3 regions of the Longicatena sp. genome follow, and region 3 is predicted to be linked to each of the others. Evidence: a T-box and tRNA genes for the amino acid it is inferred to sense, from the RefSeq annotation. Region 3 holds a T-box; the other regions hold tRNA genes.
The links. The T-box of region 3 lies ahead of serS (serine--tRNA ligase). A T-box ahead of a tRNA ligase gene usually reads a tRNA of that ligase, here a tRNA-Ser.
Positions count from the first base shown of each region.

Region 1: it has a tRNA-Ser gene. The T-box ahead of serS (serine--tRNA ligase) is inferred to sense a tRNA for this amino acid. The anticodon was not compared.
Region 2: it has a tRNA-Ser gene. The T-box ahead of serS (serine--tRNA ligase) is inferred to sense a tRNA for this amino acid. The anticodon was not compared.

Region 1 is NZ_CEVYEL010000007.1:31,320-40,012, reverse strand. Features, by position in the region: gene galE (UDP-glucose 4-epimerase GalE) at 1-872, opposite strand, end outside; gene AC1VS3_RS02510 (Ig-like domain-containing protein) at 1,000-3,795, opposite strand; tRNA gene AC1VS3_RS02505 (tRNA-Ser) at 4,124-4,213, shown strand; gene AC1VS3_RS02500 (PD-(D/E)XK nuclease family protein) at 4,420-7,092, shown strand; gene AC1VS3_RS02495 (UvrD-helicase domain-containing protein) at 7,085-8,693, shown strand, end outside.
Region 2 is NZ_CEVYEL010000022.1:16,024-24,716, forward strand. Features, by position in the region: gene AC1VS3_RS06510 (DegV family protein) at 1-23, shown strand, start outside; gene AC1VS3_RS06515 (PHP domain-containing protein) at 27-779, shown strand; gene AC1VS3_RS06520 (hypothetical protein) at 833-1,438, opposite strand; gene AC1VS3_RS06525 (hypothetical protein) at 1,491-1,706, opposite strand; gene AC1VS3_RS06530 (phasin family protein) at 1,892-2,191, shown strand; gene AC1VS3_RS06535 (ABC1 kinase family protein) at 2,175-3,779, shown strand; tRNA gene AC1VS3_RS06540 (tRNA-Ser) at 3,830-3,917, opposite strand; gene AC1VS3_RS06545 (SPOR domain-containing protein) at 4,161-4,568, shown strand; gene radC (RadC family protein) at 4,558-5,235, shown strand; gene mreC (rod shape-determining protein MreC) at 5,286-6,125, shown strand; gene AC1VS3_RS06560 (hypothetical protein) at 6,127-6,681, shown strand; gene AC1VS3_RS06565 (hypothetical protein) at 6,654-7,226, shown strand; gene minD (septum site-determining protein MinD) at 7,205-7,981, shown strand; gene AC1VS3_RS06575 (AI-2E family transporter) at 8,048-8,693, shown strand, end outside.
Region 3 is NZ_CEVYEL010000087.1:5-6,890, forward strand. Features, by position in the region: gene serS (serine--tRNA ligase) at 274-1,560, opposite strand; T-box leader at 1,600-1,810, opposite strand; gene gyrA (DNA gyrase subunit A) at 1,821-4,355, opposite strand; gene gyrB (DNA topoisomerase (ATP-hydrolyzing) subunit B) at 4,374-6,320, opposite strand; gene recF (DNA replication/repair protein RecF) at 6,331-6,886, opposite strand, start outside.

The DNA.
Region 1 (8,693 bases), on a different contig from region 3:
CGTGGATCAATTTGATATGGTACCTCAATCGCATTCACTTTTGCGAATGTATTGACAACATCCAATACGCTATATCCTATGCCGGTACCTAAATTGTACGCATCTACACCGATTGGCTCCATGACTTTTTTTACTGCATTGACATGGCCTTTGGCTAAATCCACCACATGAATGTAATCACGCACGCCGGTACCATCAGGTGTATCATAATCATTGCCATATACATGTAAAAAAGGCAGTTCTTTGTTTGCGACTTTTACAATGTAAGGCATTAAATTATTAGGAATGTCGTTTGGACTTTCTCCTATCAGACCACTCTTGTGTGCACCAATTGGATTGAAGTAACGCAACAATGCGATATTCCACTCAGGGTCAGATACATGCAGATCTTTTAGAATCTGTTCAATCATCAATTTTGTAGTACCATAAGGATTTGTGGTAGGTCCTAATGGAAAATCTTCATAGATAGGAACACTCGCTGGATTGCCATAAACCGTTGCGCTGCTAGAGAATACCAGACGCTTACAGTTATGCTTTGCCATCACTTTACACAATGCCAGGGTACTCATTAAATTATTCTGATAATACATCAAAGGTTTTGCCACAGATTCGCCCACTGCTTTATAACCGGCAAAATGAATAGCGGCATCAATCTTATGTTGGGCAAAGATTTGTGCCAGCGCTGCTTCATCACAACAATCAGCTTCATAAAAGGTTACTTTTTTCCCTGTGATACTTTCTATCTTATCAACGACATCTGCCTGTGAATTATAAAGATTATCAAGGATTACAACGTCAAAGCCTGCATCCAGCAATTCTACACAGGTATGACTTCCAATAAATCCGGTTCCTCCGGTCACTAATATTTTCATAAGCTTCCTCCTGTTATTTCTGTTTCATTATAGCATTAATATAGCCTCTTGCTGCATTTATTTTTTATAAGCTGAAAAATTCAAATATCCTAGAAGATTTTTATGCCAATACTTGTTATCGATCTGCTTAATATACGCGTACCTTACAGCGTACCTTTTTACCATTGCTAGAAGTTGCACTTATATAGGCTGTTCCTGCTTTTTTCGCATATACCTTTCCTTTTGAAGTGACGGTTGCCACTTTCGTATTACTGGAACTCCATTTCACTGTTTTATAAGTTGCCTTGCTCGGTGAGATATAAGCACGTAATTGGAAAGAGCGTATTTTATTCAGAGTTAAGATGGTCGTATTTAGTTTGATGGAAGATACCGGTGTATGTTTTTTTACCGTTACAACGCAAGTTTTTTTAAGCCCATTCGCACTCACCGTGATCGTAACTTTTCCCGCTTTTTTCGCTGTCAACTTCCCGCTGCTGCTTATACTTGCTATCTTGGTGTTACTGGATTTCCATGTTGCCTTTGAAGATGCACCCGATACCTTGGCAGTTAAGGTTGTACTGCCTTTTTCATATATAGACAATTTACTTTTAGAAAGGGAAAGCGATGGTGTTTTCACACTGACCTTACATGTTTTGGTAATTCCATTCGCAGTTACCGAAATGGTTGTTGTCCCTGCTTTTTTCCCGGTAATCTTACCTGTACTGCTCACTGTGGCAATGCTACTATTCTTTGTTTTCCATACACATTTACTGCTAAGTCCCTTGACACTGGCGGTTAAGGTATAGGAGCCTTTTACATTCACGGCAATACTTGTCTTAGATAATGACAAGGATGGCTTTACAACGACAACTTTACAAGTTTTCTTAGCATCGTTTGCTCTGGCACTGATATAGGCAGTACCGGCTTTTTTAGCTGTGATCTTACCAGATGAAGAAACTTCTGCCACTGCTTTATTATCTGATGACCAACGCACGGTTTGGGATTTTCCATAAGCCGTCGCTTTTAAAGTCACACTACCTTTTTCATACAAAGTTATTGATGTTTTATTCAAGGTAACGATTGGCTTTTTCACGCTAATCGAACAGGTTGCCGTAACTCCGTTTGCGGTTGCGCTGATTTTGGTTGTTCCTGCTTTTAGCGCCGTTATGGTTCCCTTGGCATCAATTTTAGCTATGGATGGCTGTTCACTTTTCCATGAAATAGATGCTGTTGGAGTTACTGTGGCTTTTAAGGTATACGTCTTTCCAACATAGGTCGTCACAGATGCTGTATTCAGCTTGATGGTAGGATCTTTTACCGTGACACTGGCAATTCCATTCTTTCCATCCGCGGTGACAAATACAAGTGCTTTGCCGGCTTTCTTAGCCGTCAATACCCCATCGGCATTGACACTGACAACACTGGTATCACTACTCTTCCATACAGGTGTGCCCTGAATAGCTGTAACGATGTTCAAGGCCATCGTTTTATTTCGATACATCGTGATTGAAGTCGTATGCAAGGTTAATAGTGCTGGTTTCACGCTTACTTTACAGGAAGCCTTGCCCCCTGCTGCATCTTTTGCCGTAATGGTGACACTGCCTTCACGAATACCCAATACAGTGCCATTGGCATCCACACTGGCGATGTCAGCATTACTGCTTGACCAAGTAACCTTTTTATTGGTGAGATTAGATGAAACCATTGGTTTTATGGTCATCGTGGTACCTGCTGGCAGCGATGTCGAAGACGTCGAAAGCTTTAATTGTAACTTCGTATATTCATCTTTTACCATCGCTTTAAACTTCGTCCAACCCATGGATCCCTTTTTCATATGATTCATGTTATATGGACAATCCTTGCCAGACCAGTCTTGATGACGTTTGACTGCTGTATACGGCAATCCATTTTCATATAAGATACTGGCTGTTAGATAAGCAGCATTTTTTTCAGCCTTAGCATAATTACCATCTGCATTTTCACAGATTTCTATCCCAATCGTTGATGCATTTCCACTGTCATTGCCATCACCGGCATGCCAGCCTACTTCATTCATTGCCAAACTTTGATAAATGACTTTATTATCTACTTGAAAATGCCAAGATGTCCATGCGGCCGTTCGGTTAACGTTGCGTTCATACTGGATATTCGCATGGGCTGCGGCATCCGCGCCTTTACTGGCATTTGCTGTATTGTGTATGGTCACATACTTTGGAACCATCGAGATACCTGAACGTGTAGGATCAGAAATCTTAGGTAATAATTTTTGTTTAATGGCCACACCATTAACACTTGTTTGCGATAAGGTCCGCTTGGTATTCAGATAGGTTGCATATTGCTTACTGAAAACCGTACCGTCATCATGATAGGAAGTTAAGATCCAGCCTTTATATTTTCCATTATTCACATAGGCAAAGTAATTCGCACGCTTGCTAATCGTGTAAGTACCTGCCGGTATGGTTCCTGTCTCAAATCTATCATCAAAGATAGGTACAGAATAAACATCTAAGGTCTTCGTTGTTTTTAGCTGTGCCGATATATCTTCAATTTCTAATTCCTGGATGTTATCATCCCAAGTGGTGATCCATCCACTTCCTTTTTCTGTATTCACAGAAAAATAATTGCCATATCGTTTCGTAGCATAGCGTATCTTTGGCGATAATTTTGCCTTAACATTGCCATATGGCTCTTTATATAATGATGTTGTTTTAAGGTTATATAAAATATAATTGCCGTTTCGCTGATACGTATACCCCTCTACACGTGCATAAGGATTTGCTTCCGCTATATCCTGAAAACCATCGCCATATGCATATTCTCCATCGTTGAAGACATCCTCCTTTATGGATGTGTTCGCTGTTTCTTTCTTTTCCTGCGCATGCACAAAAGACATCGATGATAATGGCAATGCCACACAAAATAATGCTATTAAAAGTTTCTTCATATCCTTTCAAATCCCCTCTCATTATTCATTTTATCATAAATGCGTCACATAAAGTTACAAGTTTTGGATATTTCTTACCGTCATGATCATACCAGCCTCTTTGAAAACTTATAGCGTTAACACTTATTACTATTATTATAGTCCCTTTTTCCTTTATTTGAAAGACAAACCTTATCGATTGTCTTACCATCTATCAGGTATATCAAGATGTCATGGTCTGATCTTGTAATTCATCTTTGTGATGAATTTCATTTTCGCGCTATTTGAATCAAATCGATGTTCCCTCTTGCATAACCTAACAAAAACAGTTACAATAACCACGTAATACGCAGCAGTGGCAGAGTCTGGTTTAATGCACCGGTTTCGAAAACCGGCGTGTCTTTTGACACCGGAGGTTCAAATCCTTTCTGCTGCGCCAAGTGTTTAGAATACACCGTGATAACGGTGTTTTTTTATCCCTATGATGCTCTGAATTCATTATCTTTATGAAACCTATAACCTTTTCCAGCGCAAACGTTTTCTCTTTCCTTCATTCTTATTTCCAAGAAAAGGATTGGTATATCAGAATTGCCTTTTTACCTCGAGAAATTATATAATAGAAGAAACGCTAAGGAGGAAGTTCACATGCTTGATTTCTCATCATTACCAATGGGCGCTACACTGCTGGCACCGGCACATCTGCATCCGCTCATTCGCCAAAAACTTTTACAAACGACCCATGGATTGTTAGGCTTGCGTTTATATACGCTGAATGGTTATCTGTCTGCCCAATCCTTGGAAGATGCGCCAAGTGAGGCTTCCATCTTATTTGCCTATCGCGAGCGTATCAAACCGCTTTCTTCTTCCTTACATATTTATCAAGAAGCTGCTCTCACTTCTGTTTTCTTAAAGGAATGTATGCAGTGCCTTGATGATCTTAAGATATGGCAGATTCCGCTGAGTGTATTAAGCGAACAGGAAGAAGCTCATGCTGAGCGAAAAACTATCCTGACTGCGTTGTATCCAATTGAAACACAAGGCGATTTGATTGTTAAAGCGATTCGTGAAATAGCGCATAAGGATGCACATATGATATATATTTATGATGCTTTCTTCACTCCACAGCAACAACAACTAGTCAACCTGTTGGTTAGGCAAGGTGCTACTTTATTACAGGATGAAGAAATTCCTCATGAACGAAAGTTTTATCATGCAGTGAATAAACGACAAGAAATTGAAGGCTGTGCCCAATATATCTTACGCCATGAGATGAAGGCTGAGGATGTTGCCATCACCTTGGCAGATACCTCGTATATCCCCCTCCTGGAACAAATCTTTACCCGCTATCATATCCCTTATACAAACCTTGTGGCATCCGCTGCCAGCAGCATTATTGTCAAACGCGCACACATGCTGTTGAATTATTATTTACAGCCAACGCAAGAACATCTATTGGCCTGCTTAGATTGTGGTATCTTTCATGAGGAAACTTTATCCTCCTTACTGCAATATTTACAAATTTATCAAAAAGACTTCTTTCAGCCATTTGATCATTTACAAACACTTTCCACCACTTCTCATATTCTGAATGAAACGGATGTGGCAAAGCTGAAAGAAATAGAGGAACGTGCAGAAATTGCCCGACAGCATATCGCTGAACAATTACGACCACTCATGCATCCAGCTTCTTATGAAGAAATGTTACTCACCGTATTAAAACTTTTAAAAAACAGCCTGGGTAACGATATGCAGCAAAGTGCGGTTTTACAAGATGTCATGAACGTTATCAATGAAGTATATCCATATATAAAGGAAAAGGATGATATCACTTTTTTACTACAGTTATTAGCGGATATTACTGTACATTCCACGATTCATCAATTGCAAGGCGTCAGTGTCACCTCACTGAAACAGGGATCCTGTACCAGAAAACATCACTTCTTACTAGGCGCTACACAAAATCAATATCCTGCCTTTATGGCAAAACGTGGTATCTTTGATGAGCACTATTATGAAACTCTGCCTTATCCAAGCATGGAACATCGCTATCAATTGCATCTGAAACAGTTACGTAAGCTGCTAAACCGCAGCCAACATCTCTATATATCCTATCCCTTAGGTACGTATGAAGGAAAATCTTTAGAAGCTGCCTTAGAAATAGAACAAATGTTCGATGAAAGAGCTAAACCCTATCCTTTACAGGAAATGTATGAAAAAGCAGATATTGCGCTGACCATTACTTCGCAAACAGCCCATGCGCTGTTTGTTCGCAATCAGCAAATCAAAGGTTCCATCTCTTCTATTGAACGCTATGTAAAGTGTCCGTTTTCATATTTCCTGCGTTATGGGTTAGGTATTAGAGAACCTATGAAACTAGGCTTTGCGGATTCTTATATGGGAACCCTTTCACATTATCTGTTAGAAACCTTGACTAAGCAACAGGGGAAAGCCTATACAAGTGTATGTGAAACAACGCTTACCGCCTTGATTGACAAGGAAATAGACGCCCTTCAAGAAGTCTTTTCGGACATGCGTACCCGCTTACAGATTTTACGTATCCGTATCGAATCCAGCATGATGCAGACATTGCGACGTTTAGCTTCTTTTGAGGAACATTCTCATTTCCAGCCCTGGCAACAAGAACGCGAATTTCAATATGAAATACCTGTAACATCGGATGTCACACTGGCTTTGCATGGCTTCATTGATCGTTTGGATGTATATGATGATATCCTATGCATTCTGGATTATAAAAGCAGTGCAAAAACACTATCGGAAACAAAAGTATTTGCGGCAATGCAGTTACAGCTTTTAACCTATTCCATCGTCATGGCCAAACTGGAACAAAAAGAAATTATGGGAGCTTATTATCTATCATTAAAAAATGAAAATATTCCCCATCTAGCAGGTAAGCTATCGCGCCGCAAGCCGGTTACCTATACACCGATTGAACAAGCAGATCTACAAGATGCCATCATCAAAACGCATCGCATACATGGATGGACCATGTATCCGAATGTATCCTTATTAGATGATGAAGGCACGCATGTGAGCGGTGTTCGCTGCAATAAAGATCAGCTCATCAAAGCAAGTAAATTATACGACTTACATAGCATAGAACGCTGGTTCACGAGCATTTATCAGCAATTAGCCAAACGTATGCTGGATGGTGATATCGTCATAGAACCAAGTGAAGATGCCTGTCTATACTGTGATTTTCATGCTATCTGCCGTTTCCATGGTATGCCATTTGAACGCAAAGCCATGGTTGAAACAGATGATTCCCTCTATCGGAAAGGAGAGGATGAAGATGCCTAACTGGAATCCCCAACAGCTGAAAGCTATTCAGACAAAAGATAAAAACATCATGGTATCCGCCTCTGCCGGCAGTGGTAAAACCACGGTATTAATTGCCCGCTTAATGGATCTGGTGGTAAAAGATCGTGTTCCGATTGATGCCATTTTGGCTATGACCTTTACGGAGGCGGCGGCCAGTGAAATGAAAAAGCGACTGGCTGCTTCTTTACAGAAAGCCTATGAAGAAACAAAGGATCCTGAGGAACGTGCTTACATCACCCGCCAGCTTACAAGTATACAAACTGCCCATATTTCGACCATCCATTCTTTCTGCTTATCCATTTTACAAGAGTATTACTATATGATTGGCCTAGATGCTACGCGCATCACCAACATCATGGATAATGGAACGATGGTCTTATATCAGGGAGAAGCATTAGAAGAAGCTTTTCAAAACCAATATGCCAAACAGGATAAAGTTTTTATTGATCTTTGTGCCATGTTTTCCTCACGCAGTGAAAATGATGAGGCACTGCGCAAGCTGATTACCTCACTTGCTGTCATGGCATCCTCACAAGCAAATTCCGATGACTGGTTAAACGCTTTGCTCATCCCTTATGATAATATCAAGCATATACAAGATCTGCCCATTGCCATACAAGAAAACTTCTTTTCCTACTTAGCAGTAGAATGTTCGCGTTATGAAGAAGGCATCTTGCGCATTCAGGAACTTTATCGTTACCGCTATGACAGTGAAGTAAAAAAAGCTGCATTAGTAGAACAAAAGGTACAGGCTTTGCCATCTTTACAAGAAACCTTAGCCAAACGTGATTATGAAGACTTTCGTTTAGCCTTTCAATCCATTGCCCATGGAATCCTTCCTCCCTCTCCGGATAAAGAGGATAAAGAATATGTTCATTTGCGTAAACAATCACAAGAATTAGAAGATCGTTTATTAGGACTTTTATTCAGTGAGCAACAATTCATAAAGGATATGCAAGCATTAAAGCCTTACGTTCAAAAGCTGATTGAAATGGTCAAGGATTATCGAAGGAGCTATGCGTGTATAAAACAAGAACAAGCAGTCATTGATTTTGACGATATGGAGCATTATGCACTGGAAATCTTGCAGTGTAAAGATGGTCAGGTAGCACAGCGCTATCGTGAGCAGTTTACTGAAATCATGGTAGATGAATTTCAAGATAGCAATGATGTGCAAAATACCCTGGTTCAATCCATTTGCCGTGAAAATAATGTCTTTCGTGTCGGTGATATTAAACAATCCATTTATGGTTTCCGACATGCCAAACCTTCTTTAATGCGCGGTATCATTGAACAACAGGGTATCTATGATGAAGTCATCTATTTATCAAACAACTATCGTTCGAAAAAAATGATCGTTGATTTTAATAACCTCTTATTTAAACAGTTAATGAATTTAGACGGTTTCTCCTGCCGCTATGCCGATGCAGATGATGTAGAAACCGGCGTTGCAGAACAATTGCAAGACAATGTGCCAATCTGTTTTCATGCCATCTTTCATGATGAGATCAAGAAGGCCAATGCGTTGATTCTCGCTAAAAATGATCTGAAGGCCAGCTATATCGCCAATCAGATATTAG
Region 2 (8,693 bases), on a different contig from region 3:
GCATTAAAAAGATACGGTATTAGCATATGATAGATGCACATGTATCTTTACAGGGATCCTACAGCAAAGCGTTGTTGATGGAATATAGCAAGGTAGCACAAAAGAAACACATTGATGAGCTTTATGTGTTAGAGCCAACCTATAAGTTTCAAGAATGTGAATTGTTGTATCAGGAAATACGGGCAACTTATCCATGTCAGAATCAATGGTATAATAATATAACCAAATGCTCTATTTGTGAATATCAAAATTTTATTGATGAAATGAAGCAAGAGGAGTTCCCAATAGCAATAAAATTCGGTCTATGTGTCAGTTATCTGCCGCAACACGAACGTTTTCTTGAGCAGTTGAAGCAAGCGTATCCATATGATGTTTTTGTCGGCAATATTGAATTTATTGATAATGTTGCTTTTTCATGGAATGAATCTTATGAGATGATGTGGAATAAGTATAATGCTAATTTCTTATATCGTCGCTATTATGAAACTATGAACGCCTTGTTAACAAGTCAATTATTTGATGGGGTTGCAGGGTTTGATGCGATTAAGATTTGTCAGATAAAACCAAGTTTTTCTATGGATCATACATTTCATAAATTAGCGAAAATATTAAAAGAGAAAGCTATTTATGTTGAACATGATACAATCATGGCTTATCGGTATCAACATGGGGATGATGGCTTGCAAGCGGACTTTTTACAAGTGTGCAAGGCGCTGGGAGTTAGAGTTTTACGGGCAAGTAATGCCAGCGTTCCTGAAGAGGTAGGAATGGGATTTTAAGATAATATGAAGGCTGTGATAACGGATGTTCTCCGCTGTCACAGCCTTTTGTTTTATTGAATCAATTGAATCAGTTCTTCACCGTTAGCTAATAATGCTTTTTCCAACTCTTGATTTTCCTTTTTCACGATCCATACACCATCATTTTGTTGTAAGGAAATAGTAACAGTTTGCTCTTTTTCTTCTTTACTATCACGAATATAAGTATATAACGTGGTAAGTATTTCTTGTTGGGCTTTTTGATCAGAAAAGTTCTTATCTTTACTGAGCTTTTCCACTTTCTTCTCTGCTTCTTTCATCCCTTTTTTTACAGCATTACGAATATCTTTTGTTTTTAAGATTATAGCGACTTGTGCATTTTTATCCTTTATGGTTTCCTTTTTTATCGTGAATTGAAATCCATACATCGTATCATGTGCAGCTTTTTGCAATTCGTGATCAATGCCATCTATATAATCCTCATCTTGCATCTGTAAAGATTTCATGCTTGCCAGATTCCATTGAGAAGATGTTTTTAAAGCTGTTTCATCCTGCTTTTGGATTGCTGTCAGAAATTGTTTGGTTACATCAGTTGGTGTCGGTTGTTTTTCTTTTTCACTGCAGCCTGCGCATACCATAAGCATAGCTACGATGATTGCCATCCATCGAAATCGTTTCAAATTATCGCCTCCAATGCAGCTTATTTTAACATTGAATGAAAGAAAAGACAAATTATGTTAATTTGCTTGTCACATTTTTGAGATCTTCTTCCAATTTTTCATACTCACCCGCATAATTATGCCCAATCAAAAATAATTTATAATATGCTTTATATTGCTCGAAATAACGTTTTAGATAAGATGGCTGTTTCACGATGCGTACCTCGTTATAAGCAATATGTGCATGATCAAGAAATTTTATGAAAGAAACATATTTCCTCATGTTCATCACCAGTTTCATTTTAACGAAAAGATAGGGAAAAGTCTACTATTTCTAAGGCTTTGTTGAAAAGATGGAACATATCATACGGAAAGCAGATCATTCAGAAGGAAAAAAGTATTTCCTTTGTGCCGAAGCATAGAAAACGTGGTAAAATAAAAGTAATAAAAAATATCCAAAGGAGATGTATTACTATGTTGAATTTTAGTGATGATGTAAAGAAAGTATTTCTTGCCGGAATCGGTGCAGCTGCTACAACAGCAGAAAAAGCAAAAGAATTAGTAGATCAGCTAGTTAAAAAAGGTGAATTGACTGTAGAGCAGGGAAAAGTGTTAAATGAAGAACTAAAACATGCGGTCAAAGAAAAGCTAAGTACTCCTGTAGATGCAGAAGGTATTAAGAAAGATCTGGAAAAGGTGAGCAAGGAAGAACTTGCGGCAATTAAAGAAAAGATTGAAGAATTGCAAGCAAAGAGTGATGAAGAAGACAAATAATAAGAGTCTAAGCAGTAAACGCCGACTTGCTCAAATCATTAGTATCCTAAAAAAGCATCAGATTACGAAAGGTGTCGATCCAATAAAATTTCGTGAAATTTTAGAAGATCTAGGCCCTACCTTTGTCAAAATCGGACAGATCATGTCAGCAAGGCAGGATATGTTTTCAGAGCGATATTGCGTAGAACTTATCAAACTACGAGATAATGTTGCTCCCATGGATATGGAAACGGTACGTAATGTCATCGAAGAAGAATATGGGATGGATCTAGAAGATGTTTTTATAGACTTTGATGTACAGCCTTTAGGTAGTGCTTCAATCGCTCAGGTTCATAAAGCCAAACTGAAGGATGGACGAGACATTGTTGCTAAGATACAGCGCCCCAACATCTATGCGACCATGGAACGTGATATTTCATTAGTGCGAAGAGCTAGTAAACTTTTACATCTCAATGAAATATTAGGCAGTGTAGTAGACATTAATATCGTTTTAGATGAATTTTGGCATACTGCCAAAGAGGAGATGGATTTTCTTAACGAAGCTAAATTTGCCAAACGTTTTACTGCCCTTAATGAGGACATTCAATATATTGGTGCTCCTAAGATAGAAGAGGAATACAGCACGAGCCGTGTTTTAGTCATGGAATATATTAATGGCTTACAAATCGATGAATTTGAGGTTTTGGAAAAAGAAGGCTATGACCGTAAAGAAATCGCGATTAAGTTAGCAGAAAACTATATCAAACAGATTGTAGATGATGGATTTTTTCATGCTGATCCACATCCGGGCAATTTGCGTATTCGGGATGGTAAGATTGTCTGGATTGATTTTGGCATGATGGGCATGCTTAGCAAGCAAGATAAAGATTTAATGAAAAACGCCGTCATGGCGATTGGCAATAATGATACCCAGAAACTAGTGGATGTCGTTTTGGCTTTAGGTATCCATGATGCTAAAATTGATCATGCCTTGTTTTATGATGATATGGAAAGCTTTATGCGCCGTTATCTACAAATGGAATTGGCAGAAATCAATCTTGGTGTAGCGATACAGGAAATCTTTACGATTGCACATAAGCATAAAATATCGATGCCAAAAGGTATTAGCATGCTCGCAAGAGGGCTAGTCACGATAGAAAGCACTATGGTAATCGTAGATCCAAGTATTAACATTATTTCTATAGCGGCAAATCATGTGGCAGGAAAGATGGTAAAAAAGTGGGACCTAAAAAAAGAACTGACCAAAAATGGCAAACAATTGTATGATGCAACTACTTATGGCATGCGATTGCCGATTCAGTTATATGAAGTCATGCAAATGGTTATGAAAGGACGTTTAAAAATTAATCTAGATGTCATGGGCAGTGATGTACCAATGACTGCTATTAATCATATGGTGAATAAGCTGACTGTTGGTATTGTCAGTGCTGGGTTGTTAATGGCTAGTTCATTACTGTGTACTACACAGATGACCCCAAAAGTATTTGGCATTCCGGCATTAGGTTTCATCGGATATATTACAGCTATTGGTTTAGGCTGTTGGCTGTTATTTGCGGTGATGAAAGAGCATCGTAAACGAAAACGCTGAAGTAAAAAAAGCCCCTATTACCTTACGGTAGTAGGGGCTGATAATTTCCATGGCGGAGCGCATGAGATTCGAACTCACGGTAGCTTTCACTACGCCACCTTTCCAAGATGGTGCCTTAAACCACTCGGCCAACGCTCCAAGGTTACTTTTATTATTTTACTTATTTTCAAATAAATGTCAATAAGAATTTACTACTTTCTACGATATGTCTTGTAAGGAATAACCTTTATAAAAAATTGTTGGTGAAATATGTGCGCAATTTTTACGTTTTTTGCATGATTGCGTCGTATATGTATACGGAAGGGATTCTTTGTCTGTTTCTGTCGTATCGGCATTTTCTCATGCACAAAACACATATACAAGGGTAGGAGGGTAAGGCATATGGAGAATAAACGATTAATTGTGTTTTTTGCAGTATTGTTTTCAATAGTATTTTCCATCGTATACTATGCACTGTTTACAACACTGTCCGATGCAGAAGCACAAAAACGGACATTATATATGGTGCAGGTGGGGTTATACAAACAGCAAGACAGTATTGACGATATGCAACAAAAGCTGAAAAAGGAAGGCATATCATCTTATGTTTGGAAACAAGGAAAGACAACGGCGGTTGTTTGTGGTGTTGATGTTGATGAGAAACAAACAAAGAAGGTAGAGTCTGTGTTGAAAAAGAAGAAGTACAACTATATTCAAAAAAGTGTAACCATTACGGATGCGAAGTTGGCTACCCTAATTGATAAAAAAGAATATGGTGAAGTACTGGAAAGGATCAAAGATGAAAGTTAAAGAATTAAAAGAAGAAGAGCGGCCACGTGAAAAGGCGATTCAGTATGGAGTAAACGCTTTGAGTAACCGAGAATTAATAGCATTATTGCTCAGAAGCGGTACGCAATCGCTAAGTGCTTTAGAATTGGCAGATAAGGTGTTAGCATTAAAAGCAACACTTGGAGAACTGGGAAATGCCAGTATACAAGAGCTTATGTGTATCAAAGGCATTAAAAAAGCAAAAGCCATTGAATTGAATGCCGCTTTTGAATTGTGCCGACGCATTGCTTTTGATAAAGTGATGCATAAGGAACAAATTGAAGAACCACAGGATATTTTGGAATGGTTGAATCAGGAAATCGGCTATGCTAAACAAGAACATTTTTTAGTGTTGTTTCTTGATCAGAGAAATCATGTCTTATGTTATCGTACTATGTTTATGGGCACATTAACTTCTGCAAGTGTCCATCCACGAGAAATCTTTAAAGAGGCGATGCAACAAGGCTGTGCAAAGATTATTTGCGTTCACAATCATCCATCTGGCGATGCAACACCAAGTGATGCTGATATCACATTAACAAAGGCTATTCAAGAGGCTGGGAAAATGGTAGCGATTCCATTGATTGATCATATTATCGTTGCACGGAATACGTACATAAGTTTTCGACAAAAACGACTTATGGATTGAACTATTTCATTTTACCCTTTATAATGGAGAGGTACGAAATAGGTGATAAGATGTCAAAATTTAATCGACTTCAGAAAATAGTAATCGGAATCATCCTGGCCTTTGTGGCATTGGGTGTTCTTTTGAAAAGCATGAGTGGTACGCTAACAAGCAATTTAGGCTATGATGGCATCAGTATGCTGAAATATGCGCTGATCGATCATCCGGTAATGACCGCAAAAGATTGGCTGCAAGATTTGGCAAATTTGTGGAGCGTGAAGGAAGAAAATGATTTACTACGCTATGAACTTAGCCAAAATCCTTCTTACAAGGCAAAATATGATGACGAACGCCGTAAGAACACAGAACTAGAAGCGGCTTTGAAACTGCAAAAGAGCGAAGATAAATATACCATGACATGGGCACATGTGATTTCCCGTGATCAGGCAAGTTGGAATAATCTTATTACCATCGATATTGGAAAAAGAGATGGTGTTAAGGAAGGCATGGCAGTCGAATCGGTAAATGGTATGATCGGCAAGGTTGCCAGTGTGTCAAATCATACCAGTGTCGTGAAGTTGTTAACGAGTGAAGACAAGACGACGACAGCTTCCATTAAGATCAATATTGATAAGAAGACAAGTGTTGATGGCGTATTGCAAAGTTATGATATCAAGCGTGGCATGTATGTCATATATTTATATGATGATACGGATAAAGTGAAGGAAGGCATGCAGGTCATTACAAGTGGCATGGGTGGAGGATATCCTAGCGGCTTGTTGATTGGTAATGTCGATTCTATTCAAGCTTTAAGTAATCAAAGTGGACAGACTATTTATGTACGTCCGGTTGATGATTTTCAAGAATTCACGTTGGTGCGTGTAATTACAGGCGCAAAGGGGGAGAAGTGATATGACACATCTTCTCTTTGTTGTTTTCTGTTTTCTAATCGATGAAGTTTTGATGATTTTATTTCCCAACTCTTATTTGGTAGATACATTGATGTTTATTCCAAACTTGGGTTTTTGTGCAATGATTCTCACTGTTCGCAAGTTTAATCTGATAGACACCTGTTTGTTTGCCTTTGGCTGTGGAATGATCTATGATTTCTGTTTTGCGAATACATTTCTGATTTATGCAATTGTTTATACTCTGGTTGCCTGCCTGCTACATCTTTGGAGCAAGCATATGACCGATACCTTAATAGAATCGTTAATTCTAGCAATTGTGACAATTTTCGTCAAAGACCTTTTGATATACTTCTACATGAGCTTTCAGCGAATGACAGAAATGTCTTTGACACTTTGGGCAGAACGCTATGAATTATTGACCCTACTTGCGAATGCTATCTTAGCGATGGTCATTGTTTATTTGATCAAAATCAAAGACGATTATCTGGAAATGAAAGCCCGTCGGATACGAAAAGGGGAAAAGGTCGAATGGTTCAGATTAAAATCAAAGGAATAAATAAGGATTATCATGTGTTTGTCGAATTTGACGATTTTGATGCATGCTTACAAGAATTACATCATAGACTGCTGCAATGTAGTATTTTCCATACATCTGCGCTTGCAGTCTTTTTTCATTTGCCAAAGATCAATGATGCGCAATTTCTTGCTATTTTGCAAGTTTGTGAACAATGTCATATCATCATGAAAGGCTGCAATGTAGAAACAGAAAAACCGCGAATCAAGATTTTGCAGAAAACGTTAGGGAATGGAGAGCATTATCACTTTCATGAGCCAATCCTTTTATTAGGCACCATTGAACAGCAGGCTTATGTTGTGAGCGAAGCTTCTTTGTATGTGTTAGGAAATATGTATGGGAGTGTGGACCTTTTGCATGCCCATTGTCAATTATACGTTTCAGCTATGCAAGGGAATGTGCGCATCTGTGACAGTCGCTTTCAAAATCTGACATCTTTTTCACCAGCAGAGGTTTATTATGAGCATTGCACAGTGAAACTGAAACAACTAAAGGAGGAGAGAATGTGGGAGAGGCAATTGCAATAACTTCCGGAAAAGGCGGTGTAGGGAAAAGTAGTACCGTCATAAACATCGCAACATTATTAGCTCAAAGAGGCTTTACGGTTTGTATGATTGATATGGATCTGGGATTGAAAAATCTAGATATCATGCTTGGTTTAGAACATCGGGTCATTTTTGATTTAAAGGATGTGTTAGATGGGCGCTGTACGTTGGCAAAAGCCATCATCAAGGATAAACGGGAAGAGAATTTATATTTGTTGCCTGCCTGTAAGACTATCCATATTGATCAATTTCCAAAACATGAGTTGCCTCATATCGTTGAGGCGTTGAAGCAGAAATTTGATTTTGTGCTCTTAGATGCTCCGGCTGGAATTGAAAGTGGCTTTTTACAGGCCATTGCCTGTGTCAAAAAGACAATTGTTGTCACAACATTAGATGTCACAGCATTGCAGGATGCTGATCGTGTCATTGGTATTCTAATGAAAGAAGGAATGGAAGAAATTTCTTTTATCGTGAATCGCATGCAGCCAAGACTTATTGAAAAAGGCATCTGTATAACATTAGAAGAAGCAAAGTCATGGCTAGCAGTGGATTTTTTAGGATATGTGTTTGAAGATGAGGAAATGATACGTGCAAACAATCATGGAACACCTTTAACAAGACGAAAGGATAGCCAATTATACAGTTGTTTTCACTGTATCGTAAAGCGTTTGTTAGGCGAAACCAGCGCTTTGCCAAAATATCGTTCCAAAACAATATTGGCAAAACTGTTTGGATAATGGCGAACTTCCTAGTTTTTTTACGATGTTCATGATAAAATAACAAATAGAAAGCTAGGTGTTCAAATGCTGAAAAAAATATTAAGGAAAATAGATGAGCGGTTCTCTTTATATGCGATGGCGAAGATCATCGGAGTCTTGATCATTTTGTTTCTGCTCATGCAGACACAGCGCATTTGGGGAAATTGGATGAGTATTGCTTATAGTGTTTTACAGCCATTCTTATATGGCTTTGCTTTGGCGTACATCATGAATCCGCTTGTTTTATATATGAAGGCAAAAGGGTTAAATAAAAATTTCAGTATCTTACTGCTATGGATCATCATTTTGGTGATTTTGGTGATATTGATTGTCTTATTGCTGCCTATGCTATATGCGAAAATCAATGAATTCATTTCTTCCTTGATTCAAGGTGTGCAATGGATCAGCTTTAAGATTAAAGAAATTGGTAATCTAAAAGATTTCTCACTTGTGAATAGTCTAACCGACAATATCATTAAATTGCTGGAAGCTTATGATGATTGGATGCCGGGACTTGTATCAAGCCTGCCATCTTGGATGAGTACGATTTTGGATTATGTGACAAATATTTTATTTACGATCATCATTGCCATTTATATGCTGTTTGATTTTGACCGTATGAAAGGTTATGTGAAAAAAGCTTTTCATTTGTTTATTCCAAACAGTGATATTTATTTACATGAGATTGATG
Region 3 (6,886 bases):
AAAAAACTACCACAATATTTAAATTCATGTAAAACAATTTTCAAATAATGTTTCACGTGAAACAAAAAAAGTGGTTAAAATGTGAAAATGATGTGCAGTGAGATATACAACTGCCAATCTCTTAGTATTTCAATGCAAATCACAAGCAGTAAAAATATTCTATTTTATTCAAAATAATCCTTTAAATAAAGCTTTTTCTTACTTTTTCAAGCTTTTGAAAATAATGCCTTGAAAATACAAAAAAAGAGGAAATTAAGTGATTTCCTCAATTTTTTATTTCTTCGGTACTAACTTTTCTGTACCACCCATATAAGGCTGTAACACCTTAGGAATATTTACGCTTCCATCCTCATTCAGATTGTTTTCTAAGAAAGCAATCAACATACGAGGAGGAGCAACAACTGTGTTGTTTAACGTATGAGCAAAATATTTTCCATCTTTGCCTTTTACACGAATTCCAAGTCTTCTTGCTTGTGCATCTGTTAGATTAGAACAACTTCCAACTTCAAAGTATTTTTTCTGTCTTGGACTCCAAGCCTCAACATCGACAGACTTGCATTTCAAATCCGCCAAGTCACCTGAACAACATTCCAAAGTTCTAACAGGAATATCTAAGCTTCTAAATAAATCAACAGTATTCGTATAAAGTTTCACAAACCAATCTGCACTTTCCTCTGGTTTACAAACAACGATCATCTCTTGTTTCTCAAATTGGTGAATACGATAAACACCACGTTCTTCAATACCATGTGCTCCCTTTTCTTTTCTAAAGCATGGAGAATAACTTGTATACGTATAAGGCAAATCCTTTTCATCTAAAATTGTATCAATGAACTTACCAATCATAGAATGCTCACTTGTTCCAATCAGATACAAATCTTCGCCTTCAATTTTATACATCATACCTTCCATCTCCGCAAAGCTCATAACTCCAGTTACAACATTGCTGCGAATCATAAAAGGTGGAACCACATAGGTAAAGCCACGCTCAATCATAAAATCTCTTGCATAAGAAATAACAGCAGAATGTAATCTTGCAATATCTCCCATCAAATAATAGAAGCCATTACCTGCAACTTTTCTGGCACTATCTAAATCAATTCCATTAAAACGTTCCATAATTTCCGTATGATAAGGAATTTCAAAAGCCGGTACGATCGGTTCCCCATATTTTTGTAATTCCACATTTTCTGAATCATCTTTTCCAATAGGAACACTAGGATCAATCATGTTAGGAATCTTCATCATGATTTCCTTTATTTCTGCAGCCATCTTCGCTTCTTTTTCTTCAATTTCTTTCATTTCATCTGCCATGGCCTGCACTTTTGCTTTTACTGCATTTGCTTCATCTTTTAAGCCTTTTGCCATCAATCCACCGATTTCCTTGCTCATGGCATTACGCTTTGCGCGCAGATCATCACCACGCTGTTTTAACTGGCGATTCACTTTATCCATTTCGACAACTTTATCAACTAATTCAAGCTTATGTTCCTGAAACTTCTTTTTCATGTTCTCTTTTACAGAATCTACGTTTTCACGTAAAAATTTCATATCTAACATCGCTATATCCTCCTTACAAATAAAAAAGAGGTATTGTCCGAAAGGGACGATACCTCGTGTTGCCACCCTTTTTTAATTCATAGCATCACACTATGAATCCTCTCAAGTGATAACGGTACTACCGGAAGTAACTACTTTATTCACTACTTCACTCCAAGGTTGATTTCATAAAGCTTTGACAATAACTCACACCAGCCGTTATCTCTCTTTGCTCAAAGACTCTATTACTTATCCTTATCGACGTTTTCTTATTTTTTATATCATTCTTTATTCTCGTTGTCAATTGGTTCCACGGCATCTTTCGCAGATTCTTCAGTTTCTACTGCTTTTTCAACTGTTTCTGTCGAAACTTCAGCCGTATCTTCCGCTTCCTCTTCTTTATCAACGATAGCAATCTTCGCTACAGATTCATCTTCTCCAACATTGATTAATTTTACACCCTGTGTATTTCGGCTATAAATACCAATATTTTCAACAGCAATACGGATTATGATACCTGTATTTGTAATGATCATGACATCTTCATCACCATTCACTGCTCTTACAGATACTAAATCACCTGTTTTCTGGGTAATGTTAATTGTCTTAACACCTTTTGCCCCACGAGTTGTTAAACGATATTCTTCAATAGCTGTACGTTTTCCATAGCCATTTTCACTAACGGCTAATAAATGCGTACCATCTCTAGAAGTCGCAACACCTACAACAACGGAACCATCGACATTAAAGCCTTTGACACCACTTGCCGTACGTCCCATAGCACGTATACCATCTTCATGGAAACGAACTGCCTTTCCATTAGAACCGGCAATAATAATTTCATCATCGCCTGTTGTTTCCTTCACACCCATCAATTCATCATCATCACGTAAAGTAATCGCAATCTTACCATTTTGACGAATCGAATCAAATTCACTCATTGGTGTACGTTTTACAAGACCATTCTGTGTCACAAACAACAGATATTCTGATTCACTTTCCGGATTTACCGGTACTAAAGCACGTACCTTTTCTTCTTTATCCAGATTCAATAGATTAACGACTGGAAGACCCTTCGCCGTTCTACCTGCAGAAGGTATTTTATATCCCTTCATACGATAAACCTTACCAAGGTTTGTGAACAACATCAGATAATCATGTGTTGACATGGTTGTTAATAATTCAACGATATCATCCTCATTCACAGACATTCCCTTGACACCACGGCCACCACGATTCTGTGTACGATAGGTATCAATTGGCATACGTTTAATATAACCATTTGTTGTCATTGTGATAACAACATCTTCCACCGGAATTAAATCTTCATCTTCCATGGAATAATCTGCTTCACTGATTTCTGTACGTCGTGGATCACCAAAACGATTTTTTACTTCTGTTAATTCATCTTTAATAATCTGAATAACACGGGAATGATTTGCTAAGATATCTTTTAAATCAGCAATTGTCTTTAACAATTCCTGATATTCATTTTCAATCTTATCACGTTCCAAACCGGTTAATCGACGCAGACGCATTTCTAAGATTGCATTTGCCTGAATTTCGGTTAATTTAAAACGTTCCATCAAACCGCTTCTTGCTTCTGCATCATTTTGACTTTCGCGAATCAAACGAATGATTTCATCAATATGATCCAATGCAATACGCAGACCCTCTAAGATATGCGCACGATCTTCAGCTTTCTTTAAATCAAACTGTGTTCTTCTGACAACAACATCAATCTGATGATCTACATAATGCTGCAGCATTTCTTTAATGCCCATTTGTTTAGGAGCACCATTGACCAATGCCAGCATATTGACACCAAAGGATGTCTGTAAAGATGTCAGACGGAACAATTGATTCATCACTACTTCTACCTGTACATCTTTTCTTAATTCTATGACAATACGAATACCGTCACGATTCGATTCATCATTCAGATAGGTAATACCATCCACCTGTTTTTCACGAACTAAATCAGCAATCTTACTAATTAGATTTGCTTTATTTACCTGATATGGAATTTCTGTGACAACGATACGATTCTTGCCATTGCCCATTTCTTCCACATGATATTTACTTCTTGTGATAATGGAACCTCGTCCGGTTTCATATGCCTGACGAATACCACTTCTACCTAAAATAATACCGCCAGTTGGAAAGTCTGGACCTTTGATATAATTATCCATTAATTCCATGACTGTAATATCCGGATCATCCATAACCGCAAAGGTTGCGTCTATTGTTTCCGTAAGATTATGCGGAGGAATATTGGTTGCCATACCTACCGCAATACCAACAGCACCATTGACGATCAAATTAGGAAAACGTGCCGGCATAACTTTAGGTTCTGTTTCCTCACCATCATAGTTAGGTCCAAAATCTACAGTATTTTTATTAATGTCACGCAGCAATTCCATGGCAATCTTGCTCATTCTCGCCTCGGTATATCGCATAGCTGCAGCACCATCACCATCCATAGAACCAAAGTTACCATGACCTTGTACAAGCATATAACGGTAACTGAAATCCTGTGCCATACGTACCATAGCATCATAAACAGCAGTATCTCCATGTGGATGATACTTACCAATAACTTCACCTACGATACGTGCAGACTTCTTAAAAGGCTTGCTGGCAACAATACCCAACTCATTCATCGCATGCAGAATACGGCGATGTACCGGCTTTAAGCCATCGCGAACATCTGGTAAAGCTCGGTCTACAATAACAGACATGGAGTAATCCAGGAAGGATTTTCGCATCTCTTTTGATATATCAACTTCTTTTAGTTTATCTTTATTCAAATCCATTCAAAAATACACCTCCTGTTAAACATCCAATTCTGCATATACAGCATTTTCCTGTATAAATTCACGTCTAGGTCCAACTTCTTCACCCATCAGCATTTCAAAGACTTTATCTGCTTCCATCGCATCATTGATATTGACTTTCTTCAATGTACGGAAGGCTGGATCCATCGTTGTTTCCCACAACTGTTCCGGATTCATTTCTCCTAAACCTTTATATCGCTGAATACTTACATTTTCACCCATTTCCGCAATGACACGATCACGGCTGGATTCATCATATACGTATTCAATACGCTGTCCTTTTTGAATCTTAAATAATGGAGGCATGGCGATATATACATATCCACCTTCAATAATAGGACGTAAGAAACGATAGAAGAAGGTTAGCATCAGTGTACAAATATGTGCACCATCGACATCGGCATCGGTCATGATAATAATCTTATGATAACGCAATTTCGATATATCCATCTCTTCTCCGATACCGCAGCCAAAGGCAGTAATCATAGAGCGAATTTCATTATTTTCAAAGATTCTATGTAAACGCGCTTTTTCAACGTTTAAGATTTTACCACGCAGTGGCAAGATGGCCTGAAATTTAGAATTTCGTCCTTGTTTTGCACTACCGCCGGCAGAATCACCCTCGACAATATAAATTTCACATTCCGATGCATCACGGCTGGAACAATCCGCCAATTTACCAGGAAGTGAAGATATTTCCAACGCACTCTTACGTCTTGTCAGCTCTCTGGCTTTTTTCGCAGCCATACGTGCTTTGCTAGCTAGGATACATTTATCAATGATGATTTTTGCTGTATCCGGATTTTCTAAGAAGAATTTTTCCAGCTGTTCACCAAGAATACTGGAAACAATTTTACGAACTTCTGAATTACCTAGCTTTGTCTTCGTCTGTCCTTCATATTGTGGATCTGGATGTTTAACGGAAATAATAGCCGTTAAACCTTCACGCACATCATCGCCGGCTAAGGTTTCATCCTTTTTGATCATCCCATTTTCTCTGGCATAAGCATTGACGATTCTGGTTAAAGCTAAGCGGAAACCATCCTCATGTGTTCCACCTTCTGCTGTATTAATGTTGTTACAGAAAGAATAAATATTTGGTACATATCCATCGTTATACTGTAAAGCGATTTCTGCTAAGATACCATCTTCAATACCTTCTACATAAACAACTTCTTCATGCAGTGGACTCTTATTCTGATTCAGATATTCTACATACTGACGAATACCGCCATCATATTTATAAACGATTTCTTTTCTTTCTTCTTCACGTTCATCCGTTAAGATCAACTTAATACTTTTATTTAAGAAGGCCAATTGACGGATTCTGGTATTCAATGTTTCAAAATCATAAACCTGCGTTTCGGTAAAAATCGTTGGATCTGCTTTAAAGCGTACCATAGAACCATGCTTATCTGTCTTACCGATAATCTTTAATGATTCAACTGCTTTACCGCCATTTTCAAAACGCATGAAGTAAATATTGCCATTTTGATATACCGTAACTTCTAGCCATTCACTCAAAGCATTAACAACGCTGGCACCAACACCATGCAAACCACCGGATACCTTATACGCACCACCGCCAAATTTACCGCCGGCATGTAAAATGGTAAATATCGTTTCCACACCGGAAATTCCTGATTTTTCAACGATGCCTGTAGGCATACCTCGACCATTATCTTCGACACGAATGATATTATCTTTTTCAATCGCAATATCAATATCTGTCGCAAAGCCTGCTAAGGCCTCATCAATGGAGTTATCCACAATTTCCCATACAAGATGGTGAAGACCTTTTTCACTGGTGGAACCAATATACATACCAGGTCTTTTCCGTACTGCCTCAAGACCTTCTAACACCTGTATATCATCCGCAGTATAGGAATGATCAACCTTGATGTTTTCCATTTCTTCGATTTCTTTCATCTGATTTTCATCCATAGACATCCTCCTAACATCTCTGTAATGTTCCATTGGCTACTTTCCATAAGGTAACCTTACGCAGTTTTCGTATTTTTTCTGCTTCCGTCGTATCTGTGGTAGAAATGAAGATTTGCACTTCGGCAGGTAACGACGTTAACAGTTTTTCTCTTCGATACACATCCAGTTCGCTGAATACATCATCCAGCAATAATACCGGAAATTCTTGTATGATATCACGTATCATATAAACCATACCTATTTTCAAAGCCAATAAGACACTTCTTTTTTGACCTTGTGATGCATAGGTTGCTAAATCCTTGTCATTGATCATAAAAGTAAAATCTTCTTTATGAATACCAATGATTGTTTGTTTTAGATAGATATCACGAGCAAGATGTTTTGCATATTTTTTTTGCAGAGCTTCTTTCATGACATTTTTATCTTCATCAAAAGGAATACAGCTGTCATAGGAAATATTAAGTAGCGTATCATCCTGTGAGAGTTCTTTATAAAACTTTTGACATTTTTCTAATAGTTCCTTTAAAAAATAATGTCGCTGTTGTATGATCACAACTTCTTCTTCA